2 regions of the Massilia sp. PAMC28688 genome follow, and region 1 is predicted to be linked to the other one. Evidence: predicted binding sites of a transcription regulator. Region 1 holds the regulator's gene; the other holds the start of a gene.
The links. Region 1 encodes FNR, which switches genes on or off when oxygen is low (the NO sensors DNR and NnrR bind a similar motif). Its sites were predicted from a motif close to TTGATNNNNATCAA; they were not measured.
Positions count from the first base shown of each region.

Region 2: a site for FNR is predicted at 8,432-8,445, ahead of KY495_RS20100 (universal stress protein). Genes of this name have one in related genera too.

Region 1 is NZ_CP080378.1:4,108,037-4,119,099, forward strand. Features, by position in the region: gene ccoG (cytochrome c oxidase accessory protein CcoG) at 1-1,116, shown strand, start outside; gene KY495_RS18490 (FixH family protein) at 1,127-1,642, shown strand; gene KY495_RS18495 (response regulator transcription factor) at 1,740-2,135, shown strand; gene KY495_RS18500 (CHASE domain-containing protein) at 2,132-6,454, shown strand; gene fnr (fumarate/nitrate reduction transcriptional regulator Fnr) at 6,492-7,250, opposite strand; gene KY495_RS18510 (PAS domain S-box protein) at 7,385-9,757, shown strand; gene KY495_RS18515 (EAL domain-containing protein) at 9,880-11,063, shown strand, end outside.
Region 2 is NZ_CP080378.1:4,510,459-4,521,521, reverse strand. Features, by position in the region: gene KY495_RS20130 (HAD-IC family P-type ATPase) at 1-1,209, opposite strand, end outside; gene KY495_RS20125 (phosphoketolase) at 1,206-3,590, opposite strand; gene KY495_RS20120 (hypothetical protein) at 3,583-5,220, opposite strand; gene KY495_RS20115 (hypothetical protein) at 5,201-5,404, opposite strand; gene KY495_RS20110 (PKD domain-containing protein) at 5,557-7,233, opposite strand; gene KY495_RS20105 (Hsp20/alpha crystallin family protein) at 7,657-8,100, opposite strand; gene KY495_RS20100 (universal stress protein) at 8,506-9,309, shown strand; gene KY495_RS20095 (DUF2933 domain-containing protein) at 9,411-9,626, opposite strand; gene KY495_RS20090 (bifunctional diguanylate cyclase/phosphodiesterase) at 9,789-11,063, opposite strand, start outside.

The sequences.
Region 1 (11,063 bases):
GCCTGGCTGCTGTTCCTGGTGACGGCCATCGCGGGCCGGGTGTGGTGCGGCTTTGCCTGCCCGCAGACCGTGTACACCGAGATCTTCCTGTGGATCGAGCGCCAGTTCGAAGGCCCGCGCAGCGCGCGCATCCGGCTCGACCGCCAGCCATGGTCGCTCGAAAAGCTGGCGCGCAAGGGGGGCAAGCATACGGCCTGGGGCCTGGTGGCGCTGTGGACCGGTATCTCCTTTGTCGGCTACTTCACGCCAGTGCGCTCGCTGACCGCCTCCATCGCCACGCTCGGCCTGGGCCCATGGGAGTGGTTCTGGGTCGGCTTCTATTCGCTGGCAACCTACGGTAACGCCGGCTGGCTGCGCGAACAGGTATGCAAGTACATGTGTCCCTATGCGCGCTTCCAGAGTGCGATGTTCGACAAGGATACGCTGATCGTCACCTACGATGCCGAGCGCGGCGAACCGCGCAATGCGCGTCGCGGCAAGGACAGCGGCGACTGCATCGACTGCACCATGTGCGTCCAGGTGTGCCCGACCGGGATCGACATCCGCAAGGGCCTGCAGTATGAATGCATCGGCTGCGCGGCCTGCATCGATGCCTGCAATGGCGTGATGGACAAGGTCGGCCTGCCGCAGGGTTTGATCCGCTATTCCACCAGCCAGGCCCTGGCCCGCCACTGGGACGCGCGCCAGATCAGGCGCCGCATCCTGCGCCCGCGCGTGCTCATTTACACAGTCTTGCTGAGCCTGTTCGCGGCCGGCTTCGTGATCGCGCTGGCCAGCCGCACCCCGCTCAAGGTGGACGTGATCCGCGACCGCGGCTCGATGGGGCGCGAACTGGACGAAGGCCGGATCGAAAACGTGTACCGCCTGCAGGTGATGAACACGGCCGAACAGGCGCACCGCTTCCGCGTCTCCGTGGGCGGCCTGGCTGGCATTGCCGTGGACGGCGAGGCGCACACGTCGATCGAGGGCGCCGCCACGCGCGCCATTGCCGTGCGGGTGCAGGCACCAAAGGGGGATCTGAAGAGCGGCTCGCATCCCATTCAATTTACGGTCAGCGCCCTCGACGACCCGGCCCTGCGGGTGGTGGAAGACGCGGTCTTCATCATCCCGCGCTAGAAAGTACATCATGCAAACTCAGTTCCCCTCCCTGCCCTGGTACCGCCATCGCTGGCCATGGCTGCTCATGCTCGGCCCCTTCATCATTGTCATTGCCGGCGTCATTACCGGTGTCCTGGCCTGGCAGCGCCAGGATGCGATGGTGGTGGACGACTATTACAAGCGTGGCAAGACGATCAACCTGGACTTGCGGCGCGATGACGCCGCACTGGCACGCCGGCTGGCGATCAACTGGCACTACGATGCCGGCAAGGGCGTATTGACGGGCCGGCTGAGCGCGGCCGGGGAAGCGGTGCGCGCGCCGTTTCGCATCCACCTGGCCCATTCCACGCAGCCGAGCAAGGACTTGACGCTCGACGTTTTCCCGAACGCTGACGGCAAATTCACGGTGGCGCTGCCGGCCCTGGTGCAGGCGCGCTGGCAGGTGACAGTCGAGGGCGGGGCGCGCGAATGGCGCCTGCGCAGCCAGTGGCTGTATCCGGCCCGCGCCGAGGTCCGCATCACGGCCGTGCCCCAGCCCGGATAGTGCGCGCACCGGACAATTTTGCGCTTGATGGCAATGATGGCGCACGGTAAGCTTAGTCATCCTTATCAGCTTCCGGATTGCCTGGAATACGTTGCCGATGGTCACTAAGACACGCCTGTCCGTCGTCCTGGTCGATGACAATGAACTGACCCGCGCCGCCTTGCGGCTGATGATTGCCGGGGACGCGTATGAGATCGTTGGCGAGGCTGCCAGTGGGCGCGCTGCCATTGAGCTAATCCTCAGGCTGCGTCCCGATATTGTGTGCCTGGACATCCAGATGCCGGACATTAACGGCCTCGATGTACTCGAATCGATCAAGGATGCCCATCCTGCCATGGTGGTCCTGATGGTTACGTCGAGTAACGATTTGCCCACCATCAAACGTGCGATTTCCCGGGGCGCGGCCGGTTTCATCGTCAAGCCATTTACCATGGGCACCGTGCAAGATAGCATGGACAAGGCCGCTGCCTTGCGGCGCAGGGCGCCCGGGTGAACGGCAGCGCGCCCAGAATTGTCGCGCTAGCCCTCGTTTATTTCCTGGCCGCGCAGCTGGGGATGCTGCTGGCGTTCGCCGATACCAATGTCACACCCGTGTGGCCGGCATCGGGCCTGGCATTGGCTGCCCTGGTGCTTGGCGGGCGCCGGCTCTGGCCGGGCATCCTGATTGGCGCGTTTGCGGCCAACCTGCTTGGCTTTGCGGGCGACGCGGCGCTGGACTGGACCCGCGCCGTGCCGCTGTCGCTCGTCATGGCCGGCGGCAACACGCTCGAAGGCGTGCTGGGCGCCTGGCTGTACCGGCGCCTGCGCAGTGAGGGCCCGCTCGTCACCATGGTCAACGTGAGCCGTTTTGCCCTGGTCGCGGTGGTGGTATCGACGGTCGCGGCCCTGGTCGGCACACTGTCGCTGCGCAATGCCGGGATCATCACTGCCGCCGAAGAATGGACGATTCTCTCGACCTGGTGGCTCGGTGACGTGGCCGGCATCCTGATCGTGGCGCCGGTGTTCCTGGTGTGGCGCGCGCATCGCGCCGGTGGGACGGGCCGCGGCGCCGAACTGGTACTGTTCTTTTCTGTGCTGGCGGCCCTGGTGTGGGGCATTTTCAGTCACCGCTTCAGCGCCGACGATTCCCCGCGCTGGATCGCCTATCTGCTGGTGCTGACCGTGGGCTGGACTGCCTACCGCTATGGCGCCCGCATCACCACGCTGGCCAGCCTGCTGATGGGGGCGGCCGCCACGGTGGGCACCACGCGCGGCCTTGGGCCGTTTGCCACCGGTACCCTGAACGATGCGCTGTTCGCCATCCAGTCCTGCGTGGCATTGTGCAGCGTGGTGGGACTGGTCCTGTGCGCCGACATCGACGCCATGCGCAGACGCGAGCATGGCGACCCGGTACGGCGCCGTGTGGTGTTTCACTGGTCCACGCTGTTCCTGTGCCTGGGCGTGACCATGCTGGTCTGGCAGCTGGTGTCGAGTGCCACCGAGCGACGTGCGCGCGACGATTTCGACAGCATTGTCGAAGGTGTGCGCCAGCGCCTGGGCGAACGGCTGACCGCTTACGAGCATGGCTTGCGCAGCTCGCGCGCGCTGTTTGCCGCCTCCGATGTGGTGAGCCGCGAAGAGTGGCACAAGTTCGCCGATGGCATGGACCTGCCGCGCAATTACCCCGGCATGCAGGGTCTTGGCTACGCCGCCATTGTCGATGATGCGGGCCGCGCGAGGCTGGAAGCGCAGGTCCGCGCCGAAGGCTTTCCGGCTTACCGCGTCTGGCCCGCGGGCGAACGCGGCCAGTATGCTGCCATTGTCTACCTGGAACCGTTCAGCGTGCTCAACCAGCGTGCCTTTGGCTACGACATGCTGAGCGAGCCGGAGCGGCGCGCCGCCATCGAGCGGGCGCGCGATTCCGGGCAGGCAGCCGTCACCGGGCAGGTGACGCTGGTGCAGGAGGCGGGCGCAGTCAGACAGCCCGGCTTTTTGATGTATGTGCCGGTCTACCGCAATGGTGTGGCGATCAATGCGGGTAATCGCCGCCAAGCGTTTGACGGCCTGGTATACGCGCCGTTTCGCATGCACGATTTCATGCGCCGCATCAGCAGTACCGTGCAAGGCCAGGTGCATCTGGAGATTTTCGATGGCGGCGGCACCCGGCCCGGTGATCTCATGTTCGCCACCTCGCACCCGTCGCCGGCGCAGATGCGAGCCTACCCCAACGCACTGACCAGCGTACTGCCGGTGGACCTGCCGCAGCACCAGTGGACCATGCGCGCCGTGGCGCTGCCCGGTTTCGAGGCCACGGTGGACCGCCAGAAGGCGCATATCGTGCTGGTGGCCGGCACCATCATCAGCCTGCTGTTTTTCGGCGCCGCGCGCACGCTCACCGCGCGCCATGAATTGGTCACCAGCATGGCCGAAGACATGCGCAGCGCGCTGCTGCAGTCCGAGCGCGCCTACCAGTCGATGTTCGATTCGGCGCTGCAGTTTTCGATTGTCGCCACCGACCTGGCGGGGACCATCACCGCCTTCAGCAGCGGGGCGGTACGCATGCTGGGCTACCAGCCGGCGGAACTGGTGGGCATTGAAAAGATGAACAAGTTCCACCTGCCGGCCGAACTGGCGGCGCGCCAGGCCGAGCTTGCGCAGGAACTGGGGCGCACGGTCGATGCCGACGAAGTGCTGACGGCGCGGGTGCGCCTGGGCCAGGCCGAAGTGCGCGAGTGGACCTATGTGGGCAAGAACGGCGAGCAGTTTCCCGTCAGCCTGGCCGTGACCCTGATTCATGACGCCAGCGGCAAGGTGAGCGGCTTTTTGGGCGTGGCCTACGATATTTCCAGCCAGCGCAGCATGCAGGACATGCTGATCCGGGCCAAGGAAGGGGCAGAAGCGGCCAGCCGCGCCAAGACTGATTTCGTGGCCAACATGAGCCATGAGATCCGCACCCCGATGAACGCGGTACTGGGCATTACCCATCTGCTGGGCAAGACTGCGCTGGCAGCCGAGCAGCGCAAATATGTCGACATGATCAGCAATTCAGGCCGGGCCCTGATGGCCATCCTCAACGATGTGCTCGATTTTTCCAAGATCGAGGCCGGGCGCATGGACCTGTCGCCCACCGCTTTTTCCCTCGACGACCTGCTCGACACGCTCGGGTCGATCATGACCGTCAATGCCGGCGACAAGCCGATCGAACTGGCGGCCTACGCCATGGCCGATGTGCCGCGCCAGCTGGTGGGCGACACGCTGCGCCTGCAGCAGATCCTGTCCAACCTGCTCACCAACGCGCTCAAGTTCACCGAACAGGGTGAAGTGGCGCTGGTGGTCGAACTCGAAGAGCGCTTTGATGCGCGTGTCACGCTGCGCTTTTGTGTGCGCGATACCGGCATCGGCATGGATGCCGAACAGCAGTCCAGGCTGTTTTCAGCCTTTACCCAGGCCGACGCCTCCACCACCCGGCGCTTTGGCGGCACGGGACTGGGGCTGGCCATTTCGCGCAGCCTGGCCGAACTCATGGGCGGGACCATCGCCGTGACCAGCACGCCGGGGTCGGGCAGCGTGTTCTGCCTGACCGTGACACTTGGCATCGATACCCAGGTCAAGGAAGACGTGCTGGCGCCATCGCTGCGCAAGTTGCGCCTGTTGATCGTCGATGACAGCCCGACCACCGTCGCTGCCCTGGAACAGCTGTGCCGCGCGGCCAACTGGCGCACGGTCTCGTTCAGCGACAGCGGCGCCGCCCTCGAGTACGTGCAGACGCTGGACCCTGGCGCCATGCCGTTCGACGCGGCCCTGGTGGACGCCAGCCTGGAAGGGGACGCGGCCAGCCGGCTGACGGCGGCCCTGGCCGGGATCTGCCGGCGCGCCGGCAAGCCGCTGCTGGCACTGCAGGCGCCGCACGCAAGGGCCACGGCGATGGCCACGGCGATGGGCGAGAGCAGTGGGCCGGTGGTGCTCAAGCCAGCCACCGCGCGCAGCCTGCGCCAGGCCATGCAGCAGGCGTTTGCACCGCCCGCGGCCGCGCGCAGCGGCATGCCGGTGGCGGCGCCGCGCCAGCGCCTGGCGGGCGTGCGCATGCTGCTGGCCGAGGACAACGACCTCAATCAGTTCGTGGCCCGCTCCATCCTCGAGGCTGAGGGTGCGCAGCTGCATATCGTCGGCGATGGCGCGGCGGCGGTTGACGCGCTGCGCGGGCCGGAGCGCTTCGACCTGGTGCTGATGGACGTGCAGATGCCGCGCATGGATGGCCTCGAAGCCACCCGCATCATCCGCCAGGAGCTGGGCCTGACCTTGCCGATCGTGGCCATGAGCGCGGGGGTGATGGTGGCCGAGCGGGAGCATTGCTCGGCAGCCGGGATGAGCGCCTTCGTGGCCAAACCGCTCGACCCGGCCGGATTCGTGCCAATCTTGCTGCGTCAGCTTGGAGCGGCGCCGGCGCCGGCACCGGTGGCGCAGCTAAGCGGGGTGTTCGATGTCTCCAAGCTGGTGCGCATGAGCGAAGCCAATGGCTCGCGCGCCGGGCTGGTGGCCATGATCGGCAAGGCCATCAAGGCGGCGCAGGCGCAGCGTGCCGAAATCCCGGACCTGTATGCGGCAGGCGATGTGGCGAGCGTGCTGCGCCGCCTGCACGATTTGCGCGGCACGGTGGGCATCCTGGGCGCCAGCGATTTTGCACAGGCCTCGCTGGCACTGGAAAGCGCCTTGAGGGAGCAGGGCAGGCACAGCGAGCCGCAGTTCGATGCCATGCTGCGCGAACTGGACCGGGCGCTGGGCGTGGCCCAGGCCTGGTGGCGCCAGGCCGACCCTGGCGCGGCAAAGGAATAGGCAAGGGGCGCAGCTCAGGCCCGGCGCACGACCACAATCAGGAGATAGGGCTGCACTGTTCGGTACCCGCGGCCATGGCCCGCATGCGGGCCGGGTCGAGAATGGTCATTGCGCGCTTGTCCACCGCCAGCAGGCCCTGCTTTTTGAAGCGTGACAGGATGCGGCTGATGCTCTCGATGGTCAGGCCGAGGTAGTTGCCGATGTCTTCCCGCGACATGCGCAGCTGGAACGACTGCGCCGAATAACCGCGGGTGGCATAGCGCGTCGATAAATTGGTGAGGAACACGGCGAAACGTTGTTCCGCGCGCATATTGCCCAGCAATAGCATGACATTTTGCTCACGCGTGATTTCCTGGCTCATGATGCGGTGGAAGTGGCGCAGCAGCGTGGGCACCTGGCCAAACAGGTCTTCCAGGTGGGCAAAGGGAATTTCGCAGACTTCGCTGTCTTCCAGGGCCACCGCGTCGCAGTGGTGGCGGTCGCCGCTGATGGCGTCCATCCCCAGCAGCTCGCCGGCCATCTGAAAGCCCGTGATCTGCTGCTCGCCGGCGGCATTGACCTGCAGCGTCTTGAAGTGGCCGAAGCGAATTGCATACAGGTTGCGAAACGGCTCGCCCATCTGGTACAGGCGTTCGTCGCGCGCCACCCGGCGCCGCTGGCCGATGATGCTGTCAAGCCGCACCATGTCCTTTTCGTCCAGCCCCATTGGCAGGCAAAGTTGATGCATGCTGCAGGCACCGCAGCTGGCCTTAAGCGCGGGAACATTTAAAGGGATCAGGGCGGTGGATTCATTCATGGGCACATGATACCGCAGGGGGCAGGCCGGTGGCGCCCCAAATTGGCCATGGCTACCGTGCCGGAGCGCTATTTCCGAGCAATTGTGCGCGCTGGCATCGAACTTGGCCGGTGTAAAATTGGCATATGATAAATATGGAATTACCGACCGATCCGGCATCCATGCCCGCCTTCCTGACCGGTGGCGGGCGCATGGCGCAGGAAATTGCCAATGCCAACTGGGCCGGGCATCCGCTCGGGCCGATTCACCAGTGGCCGGCCGCACTGCGCACGGCCTTGTCCATGATGCTCAATTCCCACACCCCGTCCTACCTGGTGTGGGGCAGCGAGTACTATGGCTTTTTCAACGATGCCTATATACCGCAGCTGGGGCTCAAGGCGGACGGCGCCCTCGGTGCGCGCTTTCGCGACACCTGGGCCGAAGCGTGGGACGTGGTGGGCCCCATTGCCGAGCGCGCCTTTGCAGGCGAAGGCAGCCACTTCGAGCAGATGCCCATTGTGGTCGAACGCTCGGGTTTTCCGGAGCGCTGCTATTTCACCTTTTCATACAGCCCGGTGCGCGACGAACACGGGGATGTGGTGGGGGTGCTGTGCAGCACCACCGATGTGACGGACCTGACGCGGGCCCTGAAGGCGTCGCGCGAGCTGGAACAGCGCCTGCAGCTCTCGCTCGACGCTTCCGGCAATATCGGCACCTGGAGCGTGGACCTGGCATCGAACATGACGTATGTGGACGAACGCTTTGCCCGCCTGTTCCATGTCGATGCCGAAGCGGCGCGCGGCGGGCTTGACCTGTCGCGGTTTACCAGCATGATCGATGCCAGGGACCGGGACCGGGTGCTGGCAAAAATCGCCGCCGCCATGGCCAGCGGCGAGCTGTATGAAGCTGAATACCGCCTGCCCCAGTCTGACCGGGCCGAGGTGTGGGTGATGGCCAAGGGGCGGGTGTTCGAGGATGCCGTGAGCGGACAGCGCCGCTTTGCCGGCGTCGCCGTGGACATCACGGAGCGCAAGCGCCAGGAGCAGTCGCTCAAGGAAAGCGAGGCGAAATTTCGCACCATCGCCAACGCCATGCCGCAGATGGTCTGGTCGACGCTGCCGGACGGCTTTCACGACTACTACAACCAGCAATGGTATGACTTCACGGGCGTGCCCCAGGGCTCGACCGATGGCGACGCCTGGAACGGCTTGTTCCACGCCGAAGACCAGCCGCGCGCCATGGCGCTGTGGCGCGCCTGCCTGGCCAGCGGCGCCGTGTACGAAATCGAATACCGGCTGCGCCACCACTCCGGCCACTACCGCTGGGTACTGGGGCGGGCCCTGCCAGTTCATGACGAACAGGGCGAGATCATCCGCTGGATGGGGACCTGCACCGATATCCATGCCCACAAGGCCGCCCAGGAAGAGCTGCGCAAGGCCAACCAGCAAAAGGATGAATTCCTGGCCATGCTGGCCCATGAACTGCGCAATCCGCTGGCGCCGATCAGCACTTCGGCGCAGCTGCTTGGCCTGCCCAGCGTGAGCGCAGCGGCCATCAAGCGCGCCAGTGAAGTCATTACGCGCCAGGTCACGCACATGACCGGCCTGATCGACGACCTGCTGGACGTGTCGCGCGTCACGCGCGGCCTGGTCACCCTGGCCGACGACCTGTGCGAGCTGGAACCGATCGTCAGCAGCGCCCTGGAACAAACCCGCCCCCTGGTCGATTCGCGCGGCCACCAGCTGGTGCTGCACATGCCGCCCGGGCCGGTGAGCGTGCGCGGCGACCGGATTCGCCTGGTGCAGGTGATCGCCAACCTGGTCAGCAACGCCGCCAAGTACACGCCGCAGCGCGGACGCATCGAAGTAGCGCTGCACGCGGACGAGGAGCAAGTGCGGATCGAGGTGAGCGACAACGGCAGCGGCATCGAGGCCGACCTGTTGCCCCAGGTGTTCGACCTGTTCACCCAGGGCTACCGCACGCCGGACCGGGCCCAGGGCGGCCTGGGACTGGGGCTGGCACTGGTCAAGCATATCGTGGCCCTGCACGGGGGCAGCGTCACCGCGCACAGCGAGGGCACGGGACGCGGCGCCACCTTTACCGTGACCTTGCCGCGCCACGCCGGCAGCGCGCCCGGCGCCGTGGCCGGTACCGGCAGTCCGGCAAGCGCCAAGGCCTTGCGCATCATGATCGTGGACGATAATGTGGACGCGGCCCAGACCCTGGGCGCGCTGCTGGAAAGTGAAGGCCACGCCGTATCAATTTATTACGAAGGCTCGTCAGCCCTGCAGGCGGCCAGGCGCGACGTGCAGGATGCCTTTATCCTGGACATTGGCCTGCCCGACATGGATGGCTATGAACTGGTGCGGCGCATCCGCGCGCTGCCCGGCGCGGCCCAGGCCCGCTTCATTGCCCTGACCGGGTACGGGCAGTCGCACGACCGCGGCCTGGCGCTGGCGGCCGGCTTCGACCACCATTGCGTCAAGCCCGCACAGCCGGACGACATGCGGCGCTTCCTGCACGGCTGAAAAGGGGACGGTGGCGCAAGGCGGCGCGCCCACTGTCGTATGCCGTCCACAAGGGTGGCCGAAAGCCGCGCCCCTTTTTTTCTTGCTTGCGTATAGTGGTACTTATACACTGGCAACAAAAAATGACGATCCCGACCCTCTCCCCAAGTGCGCGTGACACGGCGCCAGGACCGCACGCCGCCGAGACGGCCACGGAAGGGGCGTTTTTCAGCCTGTTCCTGGACCATCCACAGCCCATGTGGATCTATGAACTGGGCACGCTGCGCTTCATGGCGGTCAATCCGGCAGCCCAGCGCACCTATGGCTACAGTGCCGAGGAGTTTTCCGGCATGACCCTGGGCGACCTGCTGCCGCCATCGCAGCAGGCGCGCTTCTTCGCCTTCCTGGACCAGGCCCCGGCTCCCGGAGACAGCGGGTCGGCGCTGTGGTCCCACCGCTGCAAGGATGGTGAGCTGATCGACGTGCAAGTCACCGCCCATGCCCTGGAATTTCGCGGCAGGCGCTGCCGCTTTGTGTTCGCCAACGATGTTTCGGCCATGCTGCGCGTGGAGCGTGCGCTGTACAAGTCGGAACAGCTGCAGCGGCGCCTGATCGATACCTTGCCGCACCAGATCTTCTGGAAGCATCCGGACCACAGCTACGCCGGCTGCAACGTGGTGTTCGCGCGCGCGGCCGGACTGGATCATCCGGACCAGGTGGTGGGCAAGCGCGACCAGGATTTTCCGTGGGCCCACAATGCCGACCGCATCCGCACTGAGGACAGCGCCATCATGGCGACCGGCGTGCCCATGCTCGAATTCGAGGACCAGCTGATGGAGCGCGATGGCCGCCTGCATGACTACGTCATCACCAAGCTGCCCCTGTACGACCAGGAAGGCGCCATCATCGGCGTGCTGGGCACCATCGAAGACGTCACGGCGCGCAAGCTGGCACAAAAGACGCTGCGTTTGCAAAGCAGCGCCGTCGAATCGAGTGTCAATGCCATCGTCATCACCAGTGCCCGCGACGGCAGGCACCTGGTCGACTACGTCAATCCCGCTTTCACGCGGGTGACCGGGTATGCCAGTGCCGACATCCTGGGCCGCGACTGCCGCATCCTGCAGCGCGGCGACACCGACCAGGGCGCGCTCGCCCTGCTGCGCGCCGCCATCGACGAAGGACGCGAAGCGACCGTGGTGCTGCGTAGTTACCGCAAGGATGGCTCGCTGTTCTGGAACGAGCTGCGGGTGGCACCGGTACGCGAAGAGGGCGGCCAGGTGAGCCACTGGGTGGGTGTCATCAGCGACATTTCCGCCACCCTCAGCTA
Region 2 (11,063 bases), 400 kb from region 1:
CTGCAGCTCGGCATCATTGCACAGGGCCGCTGCCAGGGCCAGCTCGTCGAGCACCGCATGTTCGCCGCGGGCGACCACGGCCCGGTCCAGCCGCACCACCCCTTGCGGTCCGTAACCGTCCCCGTCGAGCGTGAAGGCATGGGCGGCGGTCAGCACTGACGCCACCACCATCTCGTTGCGCGTCAGGGTGCCGGTCTTGTCGGTGCAGATCACCGATACCGAGCCGATCGTTTCAATGGCAGGCAGGCGCCGCACAATGGCATTGCGGCGCGCCATGGCTTGCACGCCAATGGCCAGGGTCACGGTCAGCACGGCCGGCAGCGCCTCCGGAATGGCCGCCACCGACAGTCCCACCACGGCCATGAAGATGGTGCCGAAGGGCTGGTGGCCCACGAAATAGCCGTACGCCAGCAGCAAGACGGCAATGAGCAGGATCAGTACCGTCAGCCAGCGCGACAGCACTGCCATCTGCTCCACCAGCGGGGTGCTGGTCGCCTCGACCGTGACCATCATGGCGCTGATCTGCCCGAAGCGGGTGGCGCTGCCCGTGGCAACCACCACGCCGTGGCCCTGGCCGGTGGCGACAATGGTGCCGGAAAACAGCATGCAGCTCTGGTCGCCCAGGGCGGCGCCGGCCGCCACCGCGGCCACCTGCTTGCCAACCGTCGCCGATTCGCCCGTCAGCACCGCTTCCTGGGCCGATACCGCGTGCGCCGACAGCAGGCGCACATCGGCCGGCACCTTGTCGCCAGCTTCGAGCAGCACGATGTCACCGGGCACCAGCGCCGCGCCCGGCACGGTCATGCGGCGCCCATCGCGCAAGACCGTGGCCGTGGGCGCGAGCATGCGCCGGATCGCCTCCATGGCCTTTTCCGTCTTGCCTTCCTGGATGAAGCCGATCAGGGCGTTGACCAGCACCACGGCCAGGATCACGCCACTGTCGAGAAAATGGCCCAGCAGCGCGGTAATCAGGACGCAGGCCAGCAAGACGTAGATGAGGGCATTGTGGAACTGGCGCAGGAAGGCGGCCAGCGGGTGTGGCCGCGGCGGCGGCGGCAGGCAGTTGTCGCCATGGATGCGCGCCCGTGCCGCCACCTCGTCCGATGTGAGGCCTGCCGCCGTGGCCCCCAGCTGCGCCAAAGCCTGATCAGCCGCCAGCGCGTGCCACGCTGGCGCGGCCGGCGGCGCCATGGCGGGAGGGGCCGTCATGCGTTGGCGCGCCCCGGCACGCCGGCCCAGCGCCAGTCGATGATCTCGGGCAGGTCAATGCCGTGCTCTTCGATGTAGCGCCGGTGCGCCGCCAGCCTGGCGGCGACGAAGGCGTGCGCCTGTTCTCGCATGCCGGCCAGGGCCGGTACCCGCTGCACCACCGCATTGAACAGGCTGAAGCGGTCAAGCTGATTGAGCACCACCATGTCGAAGGGGGTGGTGGTGGTGCCCTCCTCGCGAAATCCATGCACATGCAGATTGTCGTGATTGGTGCGGCGGTAAGTCAGGCGGTGGATCAGGGTCGGGTAGCCATGGTAGGCAAACACCACCGGCCGGGAAGCGGTAAACAAGGCATCGAAGGCGGGATCGGACAGGCCATGCGGATGGGCGTGCGGCGGCTGCAGGGCCATCAGGTCGACGACATTGATAAAGCGCAGCCTGAGCGCGGGCGCATACTGGTACAGCAGCTGGGCCGCCGCCAGCGCCTCGAGCGTGGGCACGTCGCCGGCGCAGGCCAGCACGGCATCGACATCGTCGTCATTGTCGCCGGCGCTGCTGGCCCAGTCCCATACGCCCAGGCCGCGCCGGCAATGCGCCGCAGCCTGCGCCATGTCCAGCCACTGCTCGGCCGGCTGCTTGCCGGCCACGATGACATTGACCAGGTTGCGGCTGCGCAGGCAGCGATCCGTCACCGCCAGCAGGGTATTGGCGTCGGGCGGCAGGTAGACGCGCACGATGTCGGCCTTCTTGTTGAGCACATGGTCGATGAAGCCGGGATCCTGGTGGCTCGATCCATTGTGGTCCTGGCGCCACACGTGCGAGGACAGCAGGTAGTTGAGCGAGGCAATCGGTGCGCGCCAGGCAATCTGGCGCGCCGACTTGAGCCACTTGGCATGCTGGTTGAACATGGAGTCGACAATATGGATAAAGGCTTCGTAGCACGAGAACATGCCATGCCGCCCACTGAGCAGGTAGCCTTCGAGCCAGCCCTGGCACTGGTGTTCGCTCAGCATTTCCATGACACGCCCGTCCGGCGCCACGTGCTCGTCGCCGTCGTCAATGAGCGCCACCGAGCAGCGGTCGGTCACCTCGAGCACGGCATCCCAGCGGTTGGAGGTGGTTTCATCGGGACTGAACAGGCGGAAGTTGTGCATATTGGCGCGCATGACGTCGCGCAGGTACTGGCCCTGCACCCGGGTCGATTCGGCCCGCACGGCGCCCGGGGCCGGTAAGGCCAGGGCAAAGGCGGCGGGATCGGGCAGCACCAGCTCGCGCAGCACGGCGCCGCCATTGGCGCTGGGATTGGCGCTCATGCGATGCTCGCCGCGCGGCGCCAGCGCCTGCAGCTGCGGGCGCAGGCGCCCGGCCCCATCGAACAGCTCGTCGGGACAATAGCTGCGCAGCCAGTGTTCGAGCAGGGCAAGGTGGTCTTCGCGCGCGAGATTGGCCAGCGGCACCTGGTGCGCGCGCCAGCTGCCTTCCACCACCTTGCCGTCCACTTCGGCCGGGCCGGTCCAGCCCTTGGGTGTCTTGAGCACGATCATGGGCCAGCGCGGGCGGCTGGAAAAACCGTGGCTGCGCGCCTCGCGCCAGATGGCGCCAATGCGCGCCAGCGCCCGGTCGAGCGTGTCCGCCATCAGGCGGTGCATGGCTTGCGGGTCGTCACCTTCGACGAACAGCGGCTCGTAGCCGTAGCCGGTCATGAGCGCGGCCAGCTCGGCGCGCGGCAGGCGCGCCAGTACTGTGGGTCCGGCAATCTTGTAGCCGTTCAAGTGCAAGATGGGCAGCACGGCGCCGTCATGCACGGGATTGAGAAACTTGTTGGAATGCCAGCTGGTCGCCAGGGGCCCGGTTTCGGCTTCACCATCGCCCACCACGCACGCCACCACCAGGTCCGGATTGTCAAACGCGGCGCCAAAGGCATGCGCCAGCGAATAGCCAAGCTCGCCACCTTCATGGATGGAACCCGGTGTTTCCGGTGCCACATGGCTGGGGATGCCGCCGGGAAAGGAAAACTGGCGGAACAGCCGGCGCAGACCGTCCTCATCCTGGCCGATGTCCGGATACACCTCGCTGTAGGTGCCGTCGAGATAGGCGCCGGCCACCATGCCCGGCCCGCCGTGGCCCGGCCCGGCCACGTACAGCACCGACACGCCGTGGGCCAGGATGGCGCGGTTCAGGTGGGCATAGATGAAAGTGAGGCCCGGCGTGGTGCCCCAGTGCCCCAGCAGGCGCGGCTTGATGTCGGCCAGCGTCAGTGGCCGGCGCAGCAGCGGGTTGTCGAGCAGGTAGATCTGGCCCACCGACAGGTAATTGGCAGCGCGCCACCAGGCGTGCAGCGCGGCCAGCTCGTGGGCGCCGGCGGGCGATGGCTCACGCATGTGATGGCTCCCCTTGCGCCGCTGGCAGGCCCAGCCACGCGTGTGCCTGTTCGGCGATGATGGCTTCTTCGTTGCTTTCCATGACCCACACGGCCACGGCGCTGGTGGCCGCCGACACCAGCTCGCCGCCGGGCTGCCCTGGCGCCGCCAGGGTCACGCCCAAGCTGCCCAGGCCGGCGCAGATGCGCTCGCGCACGGGGCCGGCGTGGGCGCCGATGCCGCCGGAAAAAATCAGGGTATCGATGCCATCCATGGCCCCGGCCATGGCCCAGATCGCCTTGCGCACCTGGTAGCAGAACATGTCCACCGCCTCGTCCGCGCGGCTGTCGCTCTCTTGCAGCGCGAGCAGCGTACGCAGGTTGCCGCTGGTGCCGGAAATGCCGAGCAGGCCGGACTCCTGGTTGACCATGCGCTGGAACCCGGCCACGGTCATCTGCTCGCGCCTGGACAGGTACCAGCCCAGGCCCGGGTCGAGGTCGCCGGAACGGGTGCCGCTCATGATGCCCCCGGCGGGCGTGAGGCCCATGGTGGTATCGCAGCTGCGCCCGTCTTGCACCGCCGTGACGCTGGCGCCGCCGCCCAGGTGGGCGATCACGGTCTTGCCGCTGGCCGCCTGCGGCCCAGCCACGCGCGCCAGTTCGCGCATCAGCCAGGCGCACGAGAGGCCATGGAAGCCGTAGCGGCGCACTCCGCGCGCATGGTAGTGGCGCGGGATCGGCAGCATGGCCGCGCGCAGCGGCATGGTGGCATGAAAGCTGCTGTCGAAGCAGGCCAGGTGCGCCGCCGCCGGAAAGTCGCGCCGGAGCATTTCAATCAGGTGCAGTTCCTGCGGCAGGTGCTCGGGCTGGCACGAGGCGCCCTGGTACAGCTCTGCCAGCAGCGCGCTGTCGATGGCGCGCACGGCGCAGCAGGCCGGGCCGCCGTAGACGACGCGGTAGGCAATTGCCTGCAGCGCCGGCGGCGCCAGGTGGTCGAGCAGCCAGTCGCGCAGTACCTGGGCGGCCGTGACGGATTCGGGAATGGGAAAGCGGCGGCTGCAGGACAAGCCCGGCGGGCCTTCCACCGCCAGCGTGCTGGCGCTGCCGCCAATGTCGGTAATGGCGCCGCGCCACAGTGGCCGCGCCCCCTGCGGCGCCGCGTACAGGGCAAACTTGATGCTCGAGGACCCGGCATTGATGACCAGGAGCTGATGGGATTGAAGCATGGGCATGGCTGTCCTTTGCTGGGCAAGCGCGCGGCGCAGGGTCCGCTCATGGGCCATGATAGGACTGCGCGCGGGCGCTGATCCTTGATCCACATCAAAATCGCGCCCCAGCGCGGCGGCGGAAAAGGGACGGCCGTAAATCTTGGCGCGCACGGCGGCAAACGATTGCAAGGGTGCAGGATGGGCCACCAGTACGGCAGCGCCCGGCTCGCCTTCCAGCGCGTGCCAGGCCGCCTCGGACAAACCGATCTCATGCTCCTCCAGGAGCGGCGCGGCCACCACATTGACGGTGGCGACAACCTGGCGCCTACCGCGGTTCAGGGCAATGCGGGCGCGGGCGCCAAAGCCTTCCGAGCGGCACACTTCGCTGTCGGCGCGCAGATAGGCCACCGGTTCCCGGCAAGTATCAATGCCCAGGCGCCGCATGCGCAGCGTGGCCGGCCCACTGCACCTCGTCGAGACAGTCCGATACCTCGCATGCCCAGCCGGGCTCTGCGGCGATACGGCGCCGCAGCGCCGCGGCCGCGGCCGGCGCGCCAAGGGTGATGAAGGTGCGCCCCTGCGCGCGTTGGAAGTGCGCCTGCGCCAACAGGCACTTCGATCCTGTCACGGTGCCCGTCGCGCCAAGAAACTGCAGTTTGATCGCAGGCCTTCTGCACAGTGTGTATCGGCAATATCAATGAACCGGCGCAAATCAAAACGGCGAAGAATAGGCAGTGCTAGCGACTTGATGATGGACCATTGGCCGCCACCTCGCCCGGGTCAATGGTGCCGCACCTTGGCCGCGGCGCCCACCGTCACCTTGCGTGCCACCGTACTGCGGCGCCCGCCGCTGTCGGTGACGGTCAGGGTCACCCAGTAGGTACCGGCCCGGCACCAGACATGGACGCCGGTTACCCGGCCGCTGCCGTTCGCTTGCGTGATCGTGCCCGGTCCGGACCTGCAGCCGCCGCCCCAGTACCAGGTAGCGCGGTGGTGCTCGCTGGTATTGTGGTCGGTGAAGCTGGCGGCGAAAGTCACCGCGCGGCCAGGCCGCACCGGCTCGCTGCTGGTGATCGGGCCGATGACTGGGGCGCTGGTGCCGACCAGACCGGGCTTGAGCAGCACCAGGCCGGCGTTGGAATTGGCGACAATGGCGCCCAGGTTGGAGATGGCCAGCGCGCCGTACAGTTCGAGGCCGGCGGGGGCGCGCACCAGGTGCCGGTTCAGGTCCAGCATGCCAGCGGCCGGGCTCCAGACAAAGGCGTGCTCCTGCTCGATGTCGTTGCGGTAGAGCGACTGCCCCACCACGATGCCGTTGTCGTTGACGGCCTGGGCCGTCGAAAAGCCGCCCCCCAGCGTGCCCAGGTCGCGCATGCCGCCGGACCTGGTCCAGGACATGGCGTGAATGGCGCCGCCGCCGGGATCGCCCGTGAACGAGAACCCCACTACCTGGCCGCCGGCGTTCATTGCCGCCACCTCGGTCTGGGCGCCACCGAGGGTGCCGATATCCAGCAGGCCCGTGTCGCGGTTCCAGACAAAGGCACGCCGGCCGGTCGTCTGAGACAGGGCCATTGCACCGGCCACCTGGCCCTGGTCGTTGACCAGCGTGGCCTCGGCATCGGGCCCGATGGCCTGCATGCCGGTGGCGCTGGTCCAGGCAAAGGCGGTGCTGTCGGAGTAACCCACCACCATGCCGCTGTCGTTGACGGCCAGACCGGTGGAGGTGGCGGCACCGGGCAGCACGCCCAGGTCGCGCATGCCGCCGGCGGCGCGCCAGCCGAATGCGTGGCGCGTGAACTGGTCACCGGCTTGGGTAGTGGAGTAACCCGCCACCAGGCCGTATTCGTTGATGTCGCTGCCGTAGGAGGAGCTACCCCCGATCACCCCCAGGTCGCGCATGCCGGCCGTTTCGCTCCACAGGAAGGCGCGGGAAAATTCGGCACCGGCATACGAAGCCGAGCCCGTCACCTGGCCGGCGTCATTGAGTGAGGAGGCGAATGCGTAGGGTCCGCCCAGGGTCCCGATATCGCGTACCGTCTGGCCATTGAAAAAATAGGAGCGATAGCCGGCTGCATTTTCGAGCGACATCACCACCTGGTCCTTGTTATTAATATCGGTCAAGCCGGCGTACAGACCGGGCCCGAGGTTGATGATGGCATACCTTGGCGCGCCGGCCGCATGCATGGCTTGCACGGCGGAGCCGGCAACAACGGCGGCCACTGCTGGCCGGGGCTGGTGCGAGGCGGCAAAACCGATGTCGGTGACCGCGGTGCCATCAGGCCAGCCAGGAACGCTGGCAGGGGCCGCTGCCGCCGCAAGCGGCGCCTTTCCCGCCGGGCCGTCAGCGGCGGGCACACCGGACCCGCCGCCGCAGGCGGCGAGCATGCAGCCCATGCAGGCGAGCACGCTGCGCCCGGTCAAGGCTTGGCGCGCGCGCTTTTTATTGTTGGTATTCATTTTTGCTCCTTCATCCGATGTGCAAAAGTGGAACCGGCGAAAAGCCGGCCCTACCAGCACACTCTAGGAGCACGCTGCCTACCCTGTTCAGTGCGGCATCAACGTCGATGGGTGCTACGCTGCGCTCCAGGTCAGGAAAGGAGAGCTCGCTGCAGCATTTGCGCATGCCGCGACCCAGAGAAGAATTGAGGGCGCGCAAAATGCTGCACGATCCGGGCCCGTGTGGGGAACATGGGTGCGCCACCAGTCCAAGGGGTAACTTCAACCTTATATAGAAGGGGTCGCATCATCGCCAGTCGACAGTTTGATCTATCCCGCCGGGTAGCGGTGCGCGGCCCGGCTGGAGGCGCTTTGTAAGCAGATATGGCCTGGCCGGTGGACGGCCGCCATAAGCAGGCAGCCGCCTTTTCCGTGCTGTGGCACCTACTGCACGGGCAGTTGCCTCGCACCGCTACCGGCCTTCTTGGGCAGGGTGAGTTCGAGCACGCCGTCGGTGCAGGTGGCACTGGCCTTCTCCTCGTCAACAAGCTGCGGCAAAGTAAAACTACGGTACTGGCTGCCCTGGTAGCGCTCGCGGCACACCACATTGCCTTCCTTGCGCTCCTGGTCGGTACTGCGCTCGCCGCTGATGGACACCTGGTCGCCATTGATGGCAACCTTAATGTCCTCCTTCTTAAAACCGGGCATCTCTGCCTTGACCAGATAAGCTTCGTCGGTTTCGTTGACATCAATGCGTAGCTGGTCCATGCCGGACATGCGACCGGGACGCATGAAATCGAAAAGGTCGAACATGCTGCCAAGACCCCGCATTGGGTCAAAGTGTGAAACATTTCCCTGCGGATCAAACCGCTGTAAGCTGCCTGCCATGATGGGTCTCCTGATGGAAGGTTGCAACAATGGCGCCTGCCGCCCCGCGGCCGGCCCTCTAGCCGACGATCTTAGGCGCGTGACTGTCACCACTTATGCGGTGCATCAATCGCGCGCAGGTGCCGAGCCTCGCCAACGCCCTGACATCGCCGGGACGGCCGACAGGCCAACAAGCGCTGCACGGCGGTCAGCGTCGCAGCGCGGGCAAGCGCCTGGGTGTTGCAGCGCCGCTGCCGCCAGACGGCCCGGTGACACCGAAAAGAATTGCGCGAAATTGCGCAGGCAATCCGGCCGTACGGTACGGGGCGCCGCGTGGCAAAATTCGGTGATTTTGATGCAAATCAAACTTTTTCAATATGGTTGAGGCGTACAGTAGCAGCATTGACCACCCACCAGGAGCGGACCATGTACAAAACCATTCTCGTCCATGTGGACGGCAGTGCCCACGCCCAAAACCGGGTGGAAGTGGCGGCCCGCCTGGCGCTGGCGCAAGAGGCCCACTTGGTGGGCAGCGCCCTGACTGGCCTGGCAGCCTACCACTTGCCGCTTTCCCCCATGGATGCGGGGGCGCCGCCGGTCGTGGTTCCCACTGAAGAGCTGCATGCCCATGCCGACCGCGCGCTCGACCGCTTTGAAGAGTGGGTGCGCGCGCTTGGCCTGGCCTCGTACGAGCGGCGCCGCCTCGATGACGACACTGAAACCGGGCTGTGCCTGCAAGCCCGCTATGCCGACCTGCTGGTCGTTGGTCAGGATGCGCGTGACGTCCCCTACCTCGTCCTGAACAGCGCCCGGCCGGTGCTGGTGCTGCCCCCGGCCGCCACCGGCGAGGTGGGCCGGACGGTGACGGTGGCCTGGAACGGCAGTGCGCAGGCGGTGCGCGCCATCACGTCTGCCATTGCGCTGCTGCGGCGCGCCGTGCGCGTGCACCTGCTGGTGCTGGTCAATGACGATAACGGCGCCACCCACGGCGAGCAGCCCGGTGGCGACATGGCACTGTACCTGGCACGCCACGGCGTCAAGGTCGACCTCGAGGCGCGCCGTGGCACCACCGACAATGGTGCCGAGCTGCTGTCGTACGCCACACGCACCCAGTCCGACCTCATCGTCATGGGCGCCTTTGGGCGCTCCCGGCTGCGCGAATGGGTGCTCGGCGGTGTTACCCGCACGGCGCTCAAACGGGCGCCGGTGGCGCTCTGGATGGCACACTAGCTCCTGGCACCTGTGCCCCCATCTTGCGCGCGGCTGGCGGCCTGCTCCGCTGCGGCCAGCTGGCGGTCCTGACCCGCGCCCATCCCTGCGCACGGGCGCTGCTACGGCTGTCTACCGCCCTCGCGGCTGCCGTGGCCGCGATGAAACAAATGGACCAGCGGACAGACCAGCCCCAGTGCCAGCGGCAGCAAGGCAAACAGGTAAGCTTCGTGCGCGAACCACAGGTAGGCCGCCAGCAGCAGGAAGGCGGCCGCTGCAACCCATTGGCGCACGTCCGGCCAGCCCGCTGGGGCGGCAGAGTCAACATGGTGTCTCATAATCAGCTCCTCATTAGCAGTCGGTGCCAGGCGCACTGACGCATGGCCAGGGCCGCATCGGCGCACAGCGCCAGCCCTTCAGGCAACAGCATACGCCGCTCGTGCGCGCGATGCCACCCGGATCAGATACGCGGCGCGCAGGCGCCCGGGCAGCGGACCGGATCAGGCCTGGCCAGCGATGTCTGCTGCGCTGTCGAGCATTTCCCCCATGGCCGTGGCCGTGAGGGGCCGCGCAAACAGGTAGCCCTGGCCATAGTCGCAGCCGGCCAGGGTCAGCAAATCACATTGTTCCTGTCGTTCGATGCCTTCGGCAATGACCTTGATACCGAGCCTGTGGGCCAGGGCAATGATGGCCTCGCACATGGCCAGGTCGGCGGAGCCGCGGTGGAGATTGGTGACAAAGGTCTGGTCGATCTTGAGGAAGTCGACGCGAAAAGTGCGCAGATATGACAGCGCCGAGTAGCCGGTGCCAAAGTCGTCAATGGCCAGCTGGATGCCGGCGTCGCGCAAGGCTTGCAGCTCCTTGAGCAGGGCCTGGTTTGATTCGAGCAGCAAGCCTTCGGTAATCTCGACGATGGCACAGCCACCGCGCGTGCCCGCCAGGTCCGCCAGCTGGGCGGCGTGGCGCACAAACGCCGCTGCGCTGCCGCCGCGGTGGCGCAGCTGGGCCGGCGACAGGTTGATGCTGACCTGGAACAGGGGATCGCGCTGTTCTCGCCACAGGCGCGCCTGATCGGTGGCACGTTGATACACCCATTCGCCTATGCTGGTGATTATCCCGCTTTGCTCGGCCACGGGAATGAATTGCGCCGGGCTGACCAGGCCGCGCCCTGGATGGCGCCAGCGCAGCAAGGCTTCTGCCTTGTGCAGCGCGCCAGTGGCGAGGGCGATAATGGGCTGGTAGGCGAGCTCCAGTTCCTGCCTGCCCAATGCGCCGCGCAGGTCATTGGTCAAGTGCATGCGGCGCTGCGCTTCAAGCTGCATGCGCTCGGTAAAGTAATGGAACTGGTTGCGCCCATGGTTTTTGGCGGCGTACATGGCCTGGTCCGCATTCTTGATCAGGGTCGCCGCGTCGCGCGCATCGGCCGGATACAGGGTGATACCCACGCTGGCCGACACGTGGAGACGATTGCCGCCGACGTGAAACGGCTGCGCCATGGCATGCACGATGCAGCCAGCGATCCGTTCCACGCTGGCGCGGTCGGCCAGTTCGCCAATGATGACGGTAAATTCGTCGCCGCCGATGCGCGCCACCGTATCGACTTCGCGCACGCACGACACCAGGCGGCCCGCCACCTCCTTGAGCAACTCGTCGCCAACGTGGTGGCCGAGCGTATCGTTGACCTCCTTGAACTGATCCAGGTCGATGAACAGCAGCGCCAGTTGCTGGCGGCTGCGTCCGGCCTTGCCGATCTCGTGTTCGAGCCGGTCACGGAA